Regions from separate parts of the Rheinheimera sp. WS51 genome, predicted to be linked through region 2. Evidence: predicted binding sites of a transcription regulator. Region 2 holds the regulator's gene; each other region holds the start of a gene.
What was found. Region 2 encodes sigma-54, which starts transcription at its own class of promoters, with help from an activator protein. Its sites were predicted from a motif close to TGGCANGNTNCNTGCTT; they were not measured.
Positions count from the first base shown of each region.

Region 1: ACRCA4_RS11310 (flagellar hook-length control protein FliK) is a predicted target of sigma-54. The motif match lies at 1,998-2,014, and genes of this name have one in related genera.
Region 3: fliE (flagellar hook-basal body complex protein FliE) is a predicted target of sigma-54. The motif match lies at 2,086-2,102, and genes of this name have one in related genera.

Region 1 covers NZ_JBOTRC010000009.1:91,533-94,818, forward strand. Annotated here, with positions in the region: gene ACRCA4_RS11310 (flagellar hook-length control protein FliK) at 1-1,798, opposite strand, end outside; gene fliJ (flagellar export protein FliJ) at 2,035-2,496, opposite strand; gene fliI (flagellar protein export ATPase FliI) at 2,493-3,286, opposite strand, start outside.
Region 2 covers NZ_JBOTRC010000001.1:75,152-78,437, reverse strand. Annotated here, with positions in the region: gene lptC (LPS export ABC transporter periplasmic protein LptC) at 1-30, shown strand, start outside; gene lptA (lipopolysaccharide transport periplasmic protein LptA) at 20-511, shown strand; gene lptB (LPS export ABC transporter ATP-binding protein) at 508-1,230, shown strand; gene ACRCA4_RS00420 (RNA polymerase factor sigma-54) at 1,314-2,795, shown strand; gene hpf (ribosome hibernation-promoting factor, HPF/YfiA family) at 2,819-3,106, shown strand; gene ptsN (PTS IIA-like nitrogen regulatory protein PtsN) at 3,114-3,286, shown strand, end outside.
Region 3 covers NZ_JBOTRC010000009.1:97,529-100,814, forward strand. Annotated here, with positions in the region: gene fliF (flagellar basal-body MS-ring/collar protein FliF) at 1-1,687, opposite strand, end outside; gene fliG (flagellar motor switch protein FliG) at 1-3, opposite strand, end outside; gene fliE (flagellar hook-basal body complex protein FliE) at 1,705-2,040, opposite strand; gene ACRCA4_RS11345 (sigma-54-dependent transcriptional regulator) at 2,280-3,286, opposite strand, start outside.

The DNA.
Region 1 (3,286 bases), on a different contig from region 2:
GCTTGACGACTAATTTTATTGGCATGCCAAGCTGTTCACCATTTGCATCTTCTCCTTGTGCAAAGCTCTGATTCTGCTGGCCTTGTTGTGCTAACTGTCTTTGCTGTTGTTGCTGCTGTGACTGCTGTTGCACTTGCCCCTCACTTAATTGAATACCCTGTTGTTGGAGCATTTCACGTAAACGCGGTAATTGTTGTTCTATTAGCTCTTTAGCTTGCTGTTGTTGCACGGTAAATTGCACAGTAGCTTGTTCTTGTTGCATATCAATTTTGATTTGCATCATGCCTAGCCCTGCGGGATCAAGCCTAATTTCTGCTTTTTGGATCTGCTGGCTTAGCATCATACTTACTTGCTGACGCATATGCCCTGCAGCATCTTGCTTCATTAGGTTAATGCTTTGCTTTAACTGTTCAGTATGAGAAGCCACCTGGCTAGCATTATTTGCGGCTGTAGCTAAACGTGATTCCACCGCGCTTGCTTGTGTATTTGTGACACTACTTGCTAAAGTTGCTGCAAAGCTACTTTCTTGACGGGAGGCGCCCGTAGACGACGCTGTCAATTTCTCGGCTAACTGCGCACTAACCTCTGATTGTTTTGCCGATGAAGTCATTTTATCTGTATCAACTTTATCTGCTAAAGATGCTTTAGACTTAGCTGGCGTTTTATCATCTACTTTAGTCTGCTCTTTATTAGCAGCTGTGGCTAAACTAATATTGCCTTGACTAAATATCGGTTTTACCGGAATACCTATTTCAGGATCAGGCCTACCACCAATATCAATAGTTATAGGCCCATCGCGCTGGATAGGTTGGGTACCGGATCTAATAAGGCCATGGCTTGGCTGATTAAGTAAATCTAATTTAGGCGATGTTTCATCAGTAGTGCCAACCGGGTTTCCTTCCATCACTGGCGGTCTGGTTGTTTTATCTTGCTTTTTATCAGGGGCTTCTGGTAGCTCTAATTCAGGTTTAGTTTTATCCGTATTGCCAACCGGGTTTCCTTCCATCACTGGCGGTCTGGTTGTTTTATCTTGCTTTTTATCAGGGCCATCTGGTAGCACTAATTCAGGTTTAGTTTCATCAGTAATGCGAACCGGACTGCCTTCCATCACTGGCGGTCTAGTTGTTTTGTCTTGTTTTTTATCAGGGCCATCTGGTAGCACTAATTCAGGTTTAGTTTCATCAGTAATGCGAACCGGACTGCCTTCCATCACTGGCGGTCTAGTTGTTTTGTCTTGTTTTTTATCAGGGCCATTTGGTAGCACTAATTCAGGTTTGGTTTCATCAGTAATGCGAACCGGATTTCCTTCCACCACGGGTGGTTTTACCGTTTTCGATGGCAGTTGTTCTGTAGCATCTGGTAAAGTTAACTTAGGTTCTGCATCAGGATCATCAGTTACTAGCACAGGACCTGTGGTAATTGGCGCCTTAGTATCAGTCAATTTTATGTCGCTTGTTTCAGCCGTTAATTCAGCTTCAGTACTTTTTTTAGTAAAAGCAATTTGTTGTAATAAATTATTAGCTAATAAGCCATTGCCAGTGTTTTCTACTGTAACTAGGCTAACAGCAGGATCATTTTTTGCCAGTGCTAAACTGATTTCAGACAAATTGCCGACACCGGCAGGAAGTTGCCGCAATTGCTGGCCTGAGTTTTGACTATGCTCTTGGGTTAAAGCGTGGTCTAAACTAGCACCAAAAGCATCTGACGTGCTAGTTTCAGCTTGCGCTAATCCTGTACGCAGCGAACTATCTACACTGCCTATACTACTTAAAACCGTTGAAACTGGCTGACCAGACATACTCATCTCCTGCTACTTAGCGCATTTGATACGACACTTAACGCCTAACTAGCTCATTAAAAAGCTAACATAAACAAAGCACATCAAAGCAAACAGTTTAACAATGGCTTTATCAGGCATAACCAAAGGCACCAATAAAATATATTTATGTTGTGCTAATCACTTTAAAAAGCTAATTAGCAGCATGTAGAATAAATACATACAAATTTCAGGCCAGTTTGTTATTTATTAGGCTTTTATAATTCTTCTGCTTTTTCTGCAGCTAAACGGCGCATAAAAATTTGCCCTGCATACTCATCAGCGTTTTTCTGCTCTTGCTTCATTTGTGCATGTAAAGCCGCGGTTTGTTCGCGCTCTACTAAATACTCAAGTGCTTTACGTTTTTTTTGCATAGCTAACCATGCCTGTTTGCGCTGTTCAGCCACTTGTCTGGCTTGCTGCACGGCTTTAGCTTGTTGCATTAAGGCTTGATCTAGCTTGCCTATAAAGTTAACAAACTGATTATATTGGCGACTTTGTAAGCCAGAGCTACCTTGTTGCTGACTTTGTTGAATATATTCAGTTCTATAATCAGCTAACCCCTGATATTTTTGCTCGGCTTGCTGGTAAAACTGCTGGGCATTAATAAACTGCGCTTGCAGCTTTTCCTCACGCTGTTGTTGCACTTTAATTAGCATAGCAAAACGATGATTTATCATTGTTTATGCCCCTGAGGTAACGGCGCTAGCTGATTAAGCTGCTGTAAACTTTCGTCATAAGCAATAACTTCTGTCATCCCTTGTTGCAAAAATTGCTTAATATTCGGCATCATGGCAATGGCTTTGTCTAGCTGAGGATCACTGCCTCGGACATAAGCGCCTATAGAGATTAAATCTTTGCTTTGTTGATAACTGGCATAAAGTTGTTTAATAGCACGAGCTTGGTTCTGATGCTCCATGCTGGTTACCGCTGGCATTACCCGGCTAATAGACTTTTCAATATCTACTGCAGGAAAATGGCCTGAGTCGGCCAGGTGACGAGATAGCACTATATGGCCATCTAAAATAGCCCGCGATGCATCGGCGATAGGATCTTGTAGATCATCACCTTCAGATAGTACCGTATAAAATGCCGTTATCGAGCCTTGACTACCCGAGCCATTACCTGCTCGTTCAACTAAAGCCGGTAACTTGGCAAAAACAGAAGGGGGATAGCCTTTTGTTGCTGGCGGCTCACCTACCGCTAATGCAATTTCACGCTGCGCCTGAGCATAGCGAGTGATTGAATCAATTAATAACAACACATCCATGCCTTGATCACGAAAATATTCCGCAACCTGAACCGCCGTTTCACAGCCTTTTAAGCGCATTAAAGGCGATACATCTGCAGGAGCAGCAATAACAACAGAGCGAGCTTTACCTTCTTCACCAAGAATTTCATCAATAAACTCTTTTACTTCTCGGCCCCGCTCGCCTACTAAGCCAACTACGATAACATCTGCCGCAGTAC
Region 2 (3,286 bases):
AATAAAACGGTATACCAAAATGAAGGCTAATTATTTATCGGCAACAGCTTTACTATTAGTGGCATTAAGTACTAATGCTGCCGAGCCAGATTATAAGCAACAAATTCAGATTGATGCAGATAACTTATCTTCGATCAAAGAAAATGTACTGACTTACCATAATAATGTCATTATTAGCCAAGGCTCAATGAAGATGAAAGCCGATCAATTAGAAATCAATGCCAGTGCGGGTAAAGGCAAAGAAATCTATATTGCCAGTGGACGGCCAGTACATTATTCCCAAATGATGGAAGGCGGTAAGTTAGTCACCGCTAAAGCGAATCAAATGCGTTATGAGCCTTCTAGTCGTACCTTAACCCTCAGTGGCGACGCCGAACTAGCCCAAAGTGGCAGCATAGTAAAAGCATCTATTATTCGTTATAACGTTGAAAAACAACAATTAAGTGCAGATAGTAATAAGACCAAGCGTGTTACAACCATTTTTACACCTGAGGGAAATGATAACCCATGAAATTAGTGGCAGCGCATTTGGCTAAGAGTTACAAAGGCAGACAAGTTGTTAAAGACGTTAGTTTAGAAGTTAATGCTGGCCAAATAGTTGGTTTGCTTGGCCCTAATGGTGCCGGTAAAACAACAACATTCTATATGATCGTTGGCCTAGTGCCTTCTGATAAGGGCAGCATTACCCTGAATGATCAAGATATGACCTTTGAACCTATTCATGCTAGAGCGCGAAAAGGTATTGGTTACTTACCGCAAGAAAGCTCTATATTTCGCAAGCTTAGTGTGTACGATAACTTAATGGCAATTTTACAAACACGTAAATCACTTAGCCGTGCAGAACGTGAAGAAATAGCCGATAACTTATTAGAAGAGTTTCATATCGGCCATATTAAACATAGCTTAGGCATGAGTTTATCCGGTGGTGAACGCCGCCGTGTTGAAATAGCAAGAGCCTTAGCCGCTGAGCCTGCATTTATACTTTTAGACGAACCTTTTGCAGGCGTTGATCCTATATCTGTATTAGATATAAAGAAAATTATTCAACATCTAGGCCAGCGAGGGATTGGCGTATTAATTACCGATCATAATGTACGCGAAACACTGGATGTGTGTGAAGTGGCTTATATAGTAAGTCATGGCGAATTAATCGCGTCAGGTGCACCACAACAAGTATTAGCAGACCAAAAAGTAAGAGATGTATACCTAGGCGAGCAATTCAGACTATAGTTTAAATATATAATTTAGGTATAGTAGCTTTATATAAAGCTAATCCGTTAGTCATTTGTGTTTCAGGAGAACAGTAGAAGTACATGAAGCCATCTTTGCAACTTCGCTTAGGACAACAGCTGACCATGACACCCCAGTTGCAGCAAGCTATTCGCTTATTGCAACTGTCTACTATTGAATTACAGCAAGAGATTCAAGAAGCGCTTGATGCCAATCCTTTACTAGAAGCTGAAGACGACTACACTTCACAAAAGGAAGAATCATTACAACAAAATAGTCAAAAAACAGATGACTCAACACCCGAGAATGACTCAAAAACAGATATCAGCGAAACTGACGCCAGTGAAGCATTAACCGACAATAATATTCAAGAAGATCTGCCATTAGATAATGACTGGGACGACCTCGTTAGTGCAACACCGGTTAGTTCTGGAAGCAGTAGCAACAGTGATGACGATACCGCATATCAAGGAGAGACAAGCCAAAGTCTGCAAGATTATTTACGTTGGCAAATGCAATTAACGCCCTTTTCTCAAGTCGATTTAATTATTGCAGAAGTGATTATTGAAGCAATAGATGAAACTGGCCTATTGACTATTAGCTGTGAAGAAATACTGCAATCACTAGACTTACCTGATGTTGAAGCTGATGAAGTAGAAGCGGTGATAAAGCGGATCCAACTATTTGATCCTATTGGCGTTGGCGCCCGCACAATTCAAGAATGCTTATTAGTCCAATTACGTCAATTTCCGCAAGAAACAGCCTTTTTAGCCCAAGCCCAGTCGATTTTATTAGAACATTCTGATTATTTAGCTAATCGGGACTTCCGTTCTTTGATGAGAGTGACTAGACTCAAAGAAGATGAGCTAAAACAAGTTATGCAATTGATACAAAGCTTAAATCCTCGCCCTGGTGCTGATGTGATTAGGCAGGAGCAACAATATGTTATTCCAGATGTTAGTGTAAAAAAAGTTAAAGGCCGTTGGCAGGTTGAGTTAAACACTGAGACTATGCCGAAAATACGAGTTAATCAACACTATGCGGCTATGTCGAGAACGGCAAAAAATAGCAACGACAGCCAATTTATTCGTTCTCATTTACAAGAAGCAAAATGGTTTATAAAAAGTTTAGAAAGTAGAAACGAAACGCTGTTAAAGGTGTCCAACTGTATAGTGCAGCAGCAACAGGCGTTTTTTGAACATGGCGAAGAAGCCATGAAACCCATGGTATTAAATGATGTGGCAGAAATGGTTGGCATGCATGAGTCAACTATTTCAAGAGTAACAACCCAAAAGTACATGCATACGCCAAGAGGAATATTTGAACTTAAGTTCTTTTTCTCTAGTCATGTGAGTACAGATAGTGGCGGCGAATGTTCATCCACTGCTATTCGTGCCTTTATTAAAAAATTAGTGGCGGCGGAAAATCCGGCTAAACCGCTAAGTGACAGCAAAATGGCCGAAATATTACTAGAACAAGGGATAAACGTTGCAAGGCGAACTATAGCCAAGTATCGTGAGTCTTTATATATTCCACCGTCAAACCAGCGCAAGACCTTAATATAAGTAATTAAAAGAAGGAATAGCCTATGCAAATCAATCTTACTGGTCGTCATGTTGAAATCACAACTGCATTAAAAGAGTACGTAGACACTAAGTTCGCAAAATTAGCACGGCATTTTGAGCATATTACTAACGTAAATGTTGTTTTAACTGTCGAAAAAATAAAACAAATAGCAGAAGCTAAGATTAACTTAAGTGGTGCTGAAGTATTCGCCGTCGCTGATGATGAAAATATGTATGCAGCCATTGACCAGCTAATCGATAAACTTGATCGACAAGTTATTAAACACAAAGAAAAGTTAACTCGACACTAAAGCATCTATGATAAATTTAACCACCATGCTCACGGAGAACTGCACTAAAAGTGCAGTTCTTTTTAATAGTAAAAAGCGTATTTTAGAATATATTGCTGAGCTAGCGCAGCAGCAATTACCTGAAGTCACCGAGTACAGTATTTTAGAAGCACTAATGGCGCGAGAAAAGTTAGGCTCTAC
Region 3 (3,286 bases), on a different contig from region 2:
CATCTTCAGCCAACCAATTTTTCACTACTAAAGAAGACAGTTCAGGTTCGTTAGCAACTAAGGCTCGAACTGCGCGTAATAGATCATCATCACCATGTAAGTCTGGTAACATTAAGGTGCCATCGGCAGCGAAGCCTACAGCGTTATCATCAAATGATGAGTTTAGCATGTCGACAGTGTCATCACCCAAGTCTAAGCCTTTGCTCATCGACTTTTCATCATAAGCTTCTTTAGTGTCATCTGGGTAGATCAGTTTCTTCAACATAGGACGCACGATAAAGAGTAAAAGTACGATAACAATAATTCCGCCAATAATCAGTCTCACTAAGCGAGTAAACCACTCTTGAGTATAAAAACTTGGCTGCTCAATATCTAAAATGTCATCTTTGATGAAAGGTACAGAAATAACTTCAACTATATCTCCACGCTGAACATCAAAACCAATACCACCTTGCAGTAAACGGCGAATATTCATTAAGTCGGCTTGGCTGCGCGGCTCAGGTGTTACACCATCTGCTCCTATTTTATAGTCAACAGCAACTGAAACACTTAACCGGCGAATCACACCACTTTGCTGAGTTGTATGACTAATAGTGGTATCTAATTCATAATTACGCGTAGCTTCTTTATGGCTGCGACCTGGAATAATTTGTTGTTTGCTACTACTTGTAGCTTGTTCAGGGATAGTAGAATCCAGCGGCGGCTGATTAGATAAGGCACCAGGAATACCACCGCTGACACTACCTACATTATTTTCTTCAACCGTCATTTCACTACGTACAGCGGGTAAATCTGGGTTATAGCGTTTTTGAGTTTGCTCTGTGGCGGTAAAGTCCATATGTAAATCAACTTCTGCGGTGTAATTACCATACCCCAGAACAGGCATTAGAATAGAGTCAACTTTCTGTCTATATTCCTCTTCACGAGTACGCTGTAATTCATATTCTCTGCGCGTTCTTGCCGCTGAAGCATCTTGCGAGCCACTGTTTAATAAACGGCCACTTTGGTCTGTTACGGTAACTCGTGTTGGCTCTAATCCTTGTACCGCTGAGGCCACAATATCCACAATGGCATCAACTTCACTATCGCGTATAACAGTACCGCCTCTAGCAGTAACAAGCACGGTAGCTGAAGGCATTTTTTGCTTTCTAGCAAAAACGTTTTCTTTCGGAATAGCTAATAACACCCGAGCACGCGATACACTTTGCAGCTCTTCAATAGTACGAGCCAGTTGTTGCTCACGGCTATGCTTTAAACGCTCGGTTTCTAAGCGCTGACTTACGCCAAAGCCACTGTCTTTTAATAAAAATTCAGTCCCCGTTGAAGACTCTTTAGTTAAGCCGGCACGAGACATAGATAATTTAACTTTTTGAAATTGATCTTCAGGCACTAAAATAACATTGCCTTGCAACTCATAACTGATATTTTGCGAGTCTAAATGATCAAGTGTTTGAATAAGTTCTTCGGTAGCATAGGTGCCAAGAGGACGCAACTCGGGCTGCCTGGCCCATAACACAATTAAAATGGCAATGGCTAAGCAGATAGTTAACGCAATAACCATGGTAATCTGACGGATTAAATCAGTACCCGCTAAAGAGCCAAGTAAGCTAGTTTTTTGTTCTTGTTGCTCATCACTGGCGTAGTCATTACCGCTTAATGCCAGTTCGGTTGATTGATTATCAGCCACGTCTATTTACTCCTGACCTATACCGGCATCGACATAATTTCTTTGTACGATTCTACCAGTTTATTACGAACTTGCACTGTTGCCTCAAATGCTAATGACGACTTTTGGCTAGCAATCATCACTTGAGCTAAAGATACGTTAGGGTCGCCCATTTCAAGTGCGCCTCGTAACTTGCCTGTTTCTTGTGCTAAATCATTAACGTTGCCTAAAGCTTGGGTCAGCATTTGGCTAAAATCAGTTTGGCTTGGGTTAACTTCAGCAGTATTTTTTACTTTAAGCTCGGTGCCAACTGCGCGAGCTTGCACTGCCATAGACTGCATTTCGGCATATAAATTTTGGCCTTTGATATTCATCGCGTCACCTGTCAAAAAATTGCTGCTTAACTAATATAGTTATATAAGCATTAAATATGCCAACTTTAATGCATTGAAATAATTAGAAAAGTTTAAATTAAATGCAGCTATCCAGTAGATAAAGCCAGAATAAAGCAAACCTATTCTAGGCTTAATTGATCTTGAACTTGGTTTCTAGATAGGGAAAGAAAGCGGACAGCGTCTTAGCTGCCCGTTGTAATTAAACATAACCGACTTATTTACACCGGAATATCAATACCATATTCACGCATACGAGCTAATTTATAACGCAAGGTACGATCGCTAATACCCAGCTTTTCGGCGACCTCTTTACGTTTATTTGCGCAGGCTTTCATGGTTGCCAAAATAATACGGTGTTCTTGATCATGCACACTGGTTTTAAAGTCTATCTCTGGCTCCGATGTGCTTGCAGGCAATGATGGCTGCACTAAATGAGTATCGCTGCTAGCTAAATGGCTATTTGTTATTTCGCCGGTCTTTTGTGTCAACGATGGCATTGGAATACTTTGGCTACATTCCAGCATAATATCTTCAGCTTGAATATTATCTTGGTTAGAAATTATTAGGGCACGCTGGATAACATTATCTAACTCTCGTACATTACCCGGCCAGCTATACTGCCGTAACCGCAATGCGGCCTCAGCACTTAATTTAGCAATAGCCCGCCCTTCATTGCGACAATACTTATCAATAAAGTACTCGGCTAGCGGCACTATATCTTCAGGCCGCTCGGCTAATGCCGGCCACGTTAAAGGAAACACATTTAAGCGATAAAATAAATCTTCACGAAACACACCTTCAGCTACTGCTTGTTTTAAATTACGGTTGCTTGTTGCTAACACACGCACATCTAATTTAATTGTTTTACGCCCGCCCAACCGTTCAACTTCACGCTCTTGTAAAACCCTTAATAATTTAGCTTGCAGGTTTAAATCCATTTCTGTTATTTCATCTAACAAAATAGTGCCGTGTTGTGCCTGCTCAAATTTACCAGGACAAGCGGCTATGGCACCGGTAAAGGCACCTTTTTCATAACCAAACAGCGTAGATTCCAGCATATTTTCTGGAATAGCAGCGCAGTTAATAGCAACAAAAGGCCCTTGATTACGCTCCGACAACTGGTGAATATAGCGAGCTAACACCTCTTTACCTGAGCCACTAGGCCCTAAAATCATAACGTTGGCATCGGTACGTGCCACTTTGCCACATAAAGTAAGTAACTGCT